DNA from 2 places in the Janthinobacterium glycogeni genome. Region 2 is predicted to be linked to the other one. Evidence: riboswitches for the same ligand, from Rfam matches in the RefSeq annotation. Region 2 holds a riboswitch; the other holds the start of a gene.
The links. Region 2 has a riboswitch for thiamine pyrophosphate ahead of thiC (phosphomethylpyrimidine synthase ThiC). Riboswitches for the same ligand answer to the same signal wherever they lie in the genome.
Positions count from the first base shown of each region.

Region 1: linked by a shared signal. The riboswitch ahead of ACQ4W4_RS01790 (TonB-dependent siderophore receptor) and the one ahead of thiC (phosphomethylpyrimidine synthase ThiC) in region 2 are both predicted to bind thiamine pyrophosphate.

Region 1 covers NZ_JBNYXP010000001.1:377,494-381,909, forward strand. The annotation lists gene ACQ4W4_RS01775 (Imm26 family immunity protein) at 1-217, opposite strand, end outside; gene ACQ4W4_RS01780 (ferritin family protein) at 311-616, opposite strand; gene ACQ4W4_RS01785 (iron-containing alcohol dehydrogenase) at 759-1,916, shown strand; TPP riboswitch at 1,983-2,080, shown strand; gene ACQ4W4_RS01790 (TonB-dependent siderophore receptor) at 2,166-4,313, shown strand.
Region 2 covers NZ_JBNYXP010000014.1:110,116-114,531, reverse strand. The annotation lists gene ACQ4W4_RS24545 (thiazole synthase) at 1-133, opposite strand, end outside; gene thiS (sulfur carrier protein ThiS) at 159-362, opposite strand; gene thiC (phosphomethylpyrimidine synthase ThiC) at 383-2,296, opposite strand; TPP riboswitch at 2,376-2,491, opposite strand; gene ACQ4W4_RS24530 (hypothetical protein) at 2,600-2,863, opposite strand; gene ACQ4W4_RS24525 (response regulator) at 2,902-3,708, opposite strand; gene ACQ4W4_RS24520 (hybrid sensor histidine kinase/response regulator) at 3,737-4,416, opposite strand, start outside.

The sequences.
Region 1 (4,416 bases), on a different contig from region 2:
GGGCCATGTCGCCCGTGCGCAGGCGGCGCACGGCCTGTTCCGGCCGCAAGCCTTCCAGCTCTTCCAGCGTGGGCAAGCTGTCGCGCTTCGGCCCGAACATATACGCCAGCATGATGCGCCCGGCTGGCGCCCTGCGCGCCACCACGCCGACGGCATAACCGCCGCCCGGCAGGGGCACGGCAAACCAGCTGCCTTCTCGGTATGGTAATGATTTCATTTCTGCAGACTCCCCCAAAATCGTGTTCGGGGCACAGTCTACGCGAAGCAAAGGCTGGATGGCGCATGGTACGCCACAACAACAAACCAATAGTTACAATATTTTCTCGTCATAGTGATATTGGGCAACAATCGGCCCCGCCTTGAACAGCGCTTCCTTCATGGCCGCATCGAGGCGCGCGTCGCGGCGGCGCATCCATTCGAGCAGCATGGCCGCCTCCTTGCGGCTCGTGTCGCCCGCATGCGCGAGCACGCGGCGCAGCTCCGGGTCCGTGCACGCCTCGAAGCGCTGGCTGTTCAAGTCCAGCGCCTGCAGCGCGGCGATGGTGGCGCCGATGGCGCGGTGCATATCGAGCGCGGTGGCCGGCAGGCCGGATTCTTCCAGTGGGACGGTGGTCATGCGCATTCCTTTTCGCGTGGTGGTGACATCGGCTGCATTCTCCACCGCGCGGACGAAAAGCTCAAGCGTCCACGACACGTTTCCACCCGTTCGGCCATAATCATGGTTCAGCAACAGCCTCAACCTCGGCAGCGGGAGCCCCATGTTCAATTTCGACTTTTACAATCCGACGCAAATCCTCTTCGGCCAGGGCCAGATCGCCGCCATCGCCGGCCTGATCCCGCCGCAGGCGCGGGTCCTGATGACCTACGGCGGCGGCAGCATCAAGCAGAACGGCGTCTACGATGAAGTCAAGGCGGCGCTGGCCAGCCACACGGTGCTCGAATTTGCCGGCATCGAACCCAATCCCAGCTACGAAACCCTGATGCAGGCCGTGGCCCTCGTGAAAAGCGAGCGCATCGATTTCCTGCTGGCCGTCGGCGGCGGCTCCGTGGTCGACGGCACCAAGTTCATCGCCGCCGCCGCCCTGCACGAGGGCGAGGCCTGGGACATCCTGGCCAAAGGCGGCAAGATCGTCGAAGCCGCCCTGCCCTTCGGCACGGTGCTCACGTTGCCGGCCACGGGTTCCGAAATGAATGGCTCGGCCGTGATCACGCGCAAGGCCACGCAGGAAAAGCGCTCGTTCATGAGCCGCAAGGTGTATCCGAAATTCTCCGTGCTGGACCCGTCGAAAACGTTCACCTTGCCGCTGCGCCAGGTGGGCAATGGCGTCGTCGATGCGTTCGCGCATGTGATGGAGCAGTATCTGACCTACCCCGTGAATGCGTCCGTGCAAGACCGCTTCGCCGAAGGTATTTTATTGACCCTGATCGAGGAAGGCCCGAAAGCCCTGTCGCACCCAGACGACTACGACGTGCGCGCCAACGTGATGTGGAGCGCCACCCTGGCCTTGAACGGCCTGATCGGCGTGGGCGTGCCGCAGGACTGGTCCACGCACGCCATCGGCCACGAATTGACGGCCCTGTATGAACTCGATCATGCGCAGACGCTGGCCATCATCCTGCCCAGCATGCTGCGCGTGCGCAAGCAGGCCAAGCGCGCCAAGCTGCTGCAATATGCGGCCCGCGTCTGGGGCCTGGACGGCGGCGACGAGGATGGCCGCATCGAGGCGGCCATCGCGCGCACGGAATTCTTCTTCCGCCACATGGGCGTCAAGACGCGCCTGGCCGACTATGGCCTCAACCACGCCAGCGTGGACGCCGTCGTGTCCGCCCTGGAAGCGCACGGCATGACGGCGCTGGGCGAACAGCGCGACATCACGCCCGCCGTCAGCCGCAAGGTGCTCGAACTCAGTTTGTAGATTCGCTACACACTGTTGTAAAACGGTCGGCCAGCGGGACAGCCGGCCGTGCTTCATGCTAAGCTGTCATTTCGCTAGGGGTCCTGGAGCAGTCATCCGGGTGAGAGATACCCTTCGTACCTGATCTGGATAATGCCAGCGAAGGAAAGCGCAAAGTACCTCCCTCCTTTGATAGCTCCTGCGTTGGCGCCAGCCGAACAAGCAGCCTGCCGTGCTCTTTCCCGAGACGGCTTGAACCACGAGCAATCTATGTCCACACCGAATTTATCCGTTTCTGTATTGACCCTGGCGATCCTGCACGCGTTTGCCGCGCCCGCCTTTGCCGCGAATGACACACCCGAAGCCGCCGACCCGCAAGCCCAGAGCATGGCCGAAGTCGTCGTCACGGCCAGCAAGGCGCCGGCCGCCAAGCGCGCCTCCGTCGGCGGCTTTAGCGACGCGCCGCTGCTGCAGACGCCCGCATCCGTCACCGTCATTTCGCAGAAAGACATGCAGGACTTACAGATCCGCAATCTCAGCGACGCCGTCAAGCTCGACACCAGCATCAACGACGCCTACAACGCCGTCGGCTATGCGGAACAGTTTTCCATTCGCGGCTTCAAGCTCGACAACAATTCCAGCTACCGCAAGGATGGCGTGGCCATTCCTGGCGACACGCAAATTCCGCTGGAAAACAAGGAACGCATCGAAGTGCTGAAAGGCCTGGCCGGCTTGCAGGCCGGTGTGGCCGCGCCGGGCGGCGTGATCGACTTCATCGTCAAGCGCCCGACCGCCGCGCCGCTGCGCAGCGTCACCGTGGAAACGCGCGAGCGGGGCACCCTGTACGGCGCGGTCGATCTGGGCGGCCGCCTGGAAGACACGCGCTTCGGCTACCGGATCAACGTGGCGGCCGAGCGCCTGCGCTCCTACATCAAGGGCGCCGATGGCAACCGCAAGTTCATTTCCGGCGCCTTCGACTGGCAGATTTCGCCGCAAGCGCTGCTGCAGCTCGATGCCGACTACCAGGACAAGGCGCAGGCAACGGCGCCCGGCTTCCAGTTGCTGAACAATAAAACCTTGCCGACCGGCATCAGCGCCGACGCCATGCTCAACCTGCAGCCGTGGACGCGCCCTGTGGAAACCGTCACCAGCAATCTCGGCCTGCGCTTCCAGTACGCCTTCAATGACGACTGGCGCGCCACCCTGTCGGCCAACCAGCACTCGTTCAAGCGCGACGATTACACGGCCTTCCCGTATGGCTGCAGCGGACAGGACCTGTACCCCGGCTTCTGCGGCAATGGCGACTACGACGTGTACGATTACCGCAGCCTGGGCGAGACGAAAAAACCGCTGAGCGCGCAAGCCATGATCCAGGGCAAGTTCGCCACCGGTGCCCTGCGCCATGAATTCACGGCCGGCGTCTCGACCTTCCGCCGCAAGGACCGCGCCGGCCTGTACGTGTACGACTGGGTGGGCGTGAGCAATATCTACCAGCCGCAGATCGTCGGCACCTCGCCCGGCGTCACCGGCCCCGTGCGCCTGGTGCGCAAGGACACGGAAAACGCCGTCTTCGTGCAGGATATCGTCAGTCTGGCGCCGAACTGGAAGCTGCATGGCGGCGTGCGCCATATCGATGTCGACGGCTACCAGTACGTGCTGAAGGCGGACAAGGAAATCCGCGCCAAGCACGACTTCCTGCTGCCGAACGTCTCGCTCGTCTACACCCCGCTCGACAATGTCTCCGTGTATGCGGCCTATTCGCAGGGCATGGAGCATGGCGGCACGGCCGACCGCAAGGCGATGAATGCCAACGAAGAGCTGTCGCCGAGCCGCTCGAAGCAGATCGAATTCGGCGTCAAAGCCGACCTGACGCCGGACTTCATGGTGGCGGCCAGCCTGTTCCAGATCCGCAAGGGCCTGGAATTCCAGAACACGGCCGGCTACTTCGTGCGCGAAGGCCAGGCCCAGCATCGTGGCCTGGAATTGTCGGCCCAGGGCAAGGCATCGTCCAGCCTGAGCCTGGGCGCCTCCGTGACGGCCCTGAACAGCCAGCAGTCAGGCACGGGCAATGTGGACCTCGACGGCAAGCGCGTGCCCAACGTGCCCGCCTTCAAGGCGGCCGTGCATGCGGACTACGCCGTGCAGCAGGTGGCGGGCTTGAGCGTCAATGGCAGCTGGGAATTTGCGGGCAAGAAAGCGTTTGAGTACAACAACACGACCTTCGTGCCGTCGTACCACGTGTTCAACCTGGGCGCCGCCTGGGCCACGCGCATCGCCGGCACGCGCGCCGTGCTGCGCGCCGCCGTCAACAACGTGGCCGACAAGTTCTACTGGCGCGACGTGACGCCGGAATCGGACGGTTATCTGTACCCGGGCGCCAGCCGCACGGTCAAGGTGTCGGCGCAGTTCGATTTTTAATTCCTGTAAAGATTGATCCGGGGCGCAAGAGGCCTGGCACGGGGACGGCGGCAAGGATGGCGAAGAGGCTGGAAATATTTCCCAATAGGAATTGATTTTATTG
Region 2 (4,416 bases):
TCTGCGCTTCCGCCGCGTCCGTCGCTTCGCGCGTCTGCGGCAAGTCCTTGTACTTGCCGCTGCCCACCAGCAAGCGCGACTGGTACTGTTTGCCTGCGATGGTCAGCAGGTCGTTGTTTGTTGCGGTATACATGTTCTGTTCCTTGTCTTTTCTCAACTTAACCGCCGCCGATGGCGCGGACGATTTCCACCTGGTCCTGCGTTTCCAGGATCCTGTCCTGCCACGCCTTGCGCGGCACGACGTTGCGGTTGACGGCCAGCGCCAGCGCCTGGTTTTCCAGCGACAGCGCGGCGATCAATTGATCGAGGGTTTGCCCGGGCGGCACCTGGTGCGGGGCGCCGTTGAGCGTGATGGATATCAATGCAGGCATCACGCTCTCCTTCAGACCTTGCGATACAGCTCGGCGCCGTTCTTGATGAATTCGATGGCCTTGATTTCCATGCCCTGCTGGAGCGCCTTGTCTTCCGCGATGCCCATGCCGGCCGCGTATTCGCGCACTTCCTGCGTGATCTTCATCGAGCAGAAATGCGGGCCGCACATGGAGCAGAAATGCGCCACCTTGGCCGAATCCTTGGGCAAGGTTTCATCGTGGAATTCGCGCGCCTTGTCCGGGTCCAGGCCGATGTTGAACTGGTCGTCCCAGCGGAATTCGAAACGGGCTTTCGACAGGGCGTTGTCGCGGATTTGCGCGCCCGGATGGCCCTTCGCCAGGTCGGCCGCGTGCGCCGCGATCTTGTAGGTGATGATGCCGTCCTTGACGTCCGCCTTGTTGGGCAAGCCCAGGTGTTCCTTCGGCGTCACGTAGCACAGCATGGCTGTGCCATACCAGCCGATCATGGCCGCGCCGATGCCCGAGGTGATGTGGTCGTAGCCAGGAGCGATGTCGGTCGTCAGCGGTCCCAGGGTGTAGAACGGCGCTTCGCCGCACTGCTCCAGCTGCAAGTCCATGTTTTCCTTGATCAGCTGCATCGGCACGTGGCCCGGGCCTTCGATCATCACTTGCACGTCGTGCTTCCAGGCCACCTGCGTCAGCTCGCCCAGGGTTTTCAGTTCGCCCAGCTGCGCCTCGTCATTGGCGTCGTAGATGGAGCCGGGGCGCAAGCCGTCGCCCAGCGAGAACGACACGTCATACGCCTTCATGATTTCGCAAATTTCTTCGAAATGCGTGTAGAGGAACGATTCCTGGTGGTGCGCCAGACACCATTTGGCCATGATGGAGCCGCCGCGCGAGACGATGCCCGTCAGGCGCTTGGCCGTCATCGGCACGTAGCGCAGCAGCACGCCCGCGTGGATGGTGAAGTAGTCGACGCCCTGCTCGGCCTGCTCAATCAACGTGTCGCGGAAGATTTCCCACGTCAGATCTTCGGCCTTGCCGTTGACCTTTTCCAGCGCCTGGTAGATGGGCACGGTGCCAATCGGCACGGGGCTGTTACGCACGATCCATTCGCGCGTTTCGTGGATGTGCTTGCCGGTGGACAGATCCATCACGTTGTCGCCGCCCCAGCGGATAGCCCAGGTCATCTTTTCCACTTCCTCGCCGATCGACGAGGTGACGGCGGAATTGCCGATGTTCGCGTTGATTTTCACGAGAAAATTGCGGCCGATGATCATCGGCTCGACTTCCGGGTGGTTGATATTGGCGGGAATGATGGCGCGGCCGCGGGCGATTTCCTCGCGCACGAATTCCGGCGTAATTTCCGCCGGGATGCTGGCGCCGAACGACTGGCCCGGATGCTGGCGGCCCATCAGGTCGGCCAGGCGCTCGCCCATGGGGCCGGAAGCTTTCAGTTCACGCAAATATTCCTGGCGGCGCATGTTTTCGCGGATGGCGACGAATTCCATTTCCGGCGTGATGATGCCTTGGCGCGCGTAATGCATTTGCGTCACGTTCTTGCCGGCGATGGCGCGGCGCGGCTTGCGGTGCAGGTTGAAACGCAGCTCGGCCAGCTTCGGGTCCGCCAGGCGGGCGATGCCGTAGTCGGAGGTGGGGCCGGGCAATTCTTCCGTGTCGGCACGCTCCATGATCCATGGCAGGCGCGGCGTATCGAGGCCGGAGCGGATGTCGATCTGCACGTCCGGGTCCGTGTAGGGGCCGGACGTGTCGTAGACGTAGATCGGCGGATTCTTTTCGCCGCCGAACGACGCTTCCGTGTCGGACTGGCTGATCTCGCGCATGGGTACGCGGATGTCGGGACGGCTGCCCTGCACGTAGATCTTGCGCGAATTGGGCAGCGGCGCGATGGCGGCTTCGTCGACCGTGGCGGTGGCGGAGAGGAATTTCGGGTTGGCGTTCATTTTGGCTCCTTGGCTAGACTATTTTTAAGCCTGGAGCCAGCTAAGGAGGTTCGGCTGTGCGCACGCGGAAAGGCGGGGTGCGTTCATCCTAAAGCTTCCCTTCGCTGGCATTATCCAGATCAGGTTCGGAGGGTATTTCTCACCCGCGCTTGCACTGTGTTTCCACAGCGAAAGGCAGGACCCCTAGCGTTTGCCGCCTTGCGGCAGCGAGCCAATTATACGCGGTTCGCGCCGCGTGGCCAGATGATTTCTTGCAGGTGTCGTCTTTGCGCATCTGCTGCAATGCAGCAGATGGCGGCACGATTATTTCTTCTTGCCCCAGCGCCAGGCGGTCGGTTCGCCCTTCAGCTGGCAGATGAAAATGAGCACGGCAACGATGGCCGCTTCATAGACGATGTAGCCGAGCAGCATGGTTTGCGGCGGGAACAGGAAGGCGCCGCAGGCGAACAGGGCCAGCGCAGCGAGGAACACCAGCCAGCCCTGCCAGGTGATGGGCAAGCCCCAGCCCCAGCCCCAGCCATAGGTCTTGGCGGGGAACCAGTATTGCGGTGGTGATTTGTCAGTCATGATTTTTCCTGGTCAATATCAATAACACCAAGTATAAATCACGCTCCCCGCAAGCGCTCCGTGACATCGAGGCCGATGCCGCGGTAGCCGATGAAGCGGCTGCCCGTGTCGAACATCGGTTCGCCGCTGACCTGCAGATACTGCGTGCTGCCGTCGAGGTTGGCGCGGCTGTAGATGAAATCGAGAAACGGTTCGCGCGCGGCAATTTTTGCGTCGAGCAGCGCTCGTTCGGTGGCGTTCCAGCGCTGCGGCTCTTCCTCGCTGCCGATGCCCAGCATTTCAGCCACGGGGCCGGAAAAGCGCGTCAGGTTGCCCTGCGCATCCTGTTCCCAGTACCAGTCGGACGACAGTTCCGTGAAGCGCTGGAAGCGCGCTTCGCTTTCGCGCAGCTCCGCCGTGCGGTCTTCCACCATCTGTTCCAGCGACTTGTTGTATTCGGCCAGCTTCTGGTACAGCAAGCGCACTTCCAGCATGTTGTGGATGCGCGTCTTGACTTCCACCAGGTCGAAGGGCTTGCTGACGAAATCCTTGGCGCCGGCCTGCAGGGCGCGCAGCTTGTGGCCGGGCTGGGCCGTGATCACCAGCACGGGCAGGTAGCTGCCCGCTTCGAGGTCGCGCAAGCCTTCCATGACTTCGAAGCCATCCATTTCCGGCATCTGCAAGTCGAGCAGAATCAGGTCGTAGCGGTGCTGCTGGTGCAGCGCGCGCACGGCTTGCGGGTCCATGGTGGACGTGATGCGCGTGTAGCCGGCATTGCGCAGCACCTGTTCGAGCAGCATGACGTTGGCCTCCTGGTCATCGACGATGAGGATGCTGGCGTTCAGGATCTCGGTGGCTTGAAGCATGGCGGTATTCCTAAAATTGAGTGCTGAATTAGCGTATTGCGTGAGTGTCGTCGGCCAGGCCGTGCGCGGCTGCATGGTGCAGGGCTACATCGAGCGCATCCATGAATTCGACGACCTTGATCGGCTTGGTGAGATAGCGGAAGAATCCCGCTTGCAAGCCTTTTTCGATGTCGCGCGGCACGGCATTGGCCGACAGGGCCATGACGGGAATGTGGCTGGTGAGGGGATCATCATGCAGGATATGCAGCGCGCCATAGCCGCTGATGCCGGGCAGATTGATATCCATCAAGATCACGTCGGGCTGATAGGTGCGCGCCAGGTCGATGCCCAGGTGCGCATCGATGGCCGTCAGCAGTTTCAAGTCGCTGCGGCGGGCGATCAATTGCTCGACCAGCGCCAGGTTGGCGGGATTGTCTTCCACGTACAGCAAGGTGCGCTGGCTTTCCTGCGGTTCCTGCACCTGCGGCAGCGCATCGCCGTCGCCCAGCACCAGTTCCGGCGCGCTGCTGGCGGCCAGCTCGAACCAGAACGTGGTGCCCACGCCGACGGTGCTGTCGACGCCGATGGTGCCGCCCATCAATTCGACCAGTTGCTTGGTGACGACCAGGCCGATGCCCGTGCCCTCTTCCGTGCTGTTTTCCTGTCCCAGGCGGTTGAAGGGCTGGAACAGCTGCGCTACCTGGGCCGCGTCGAGGCCGGCGCCGCTGT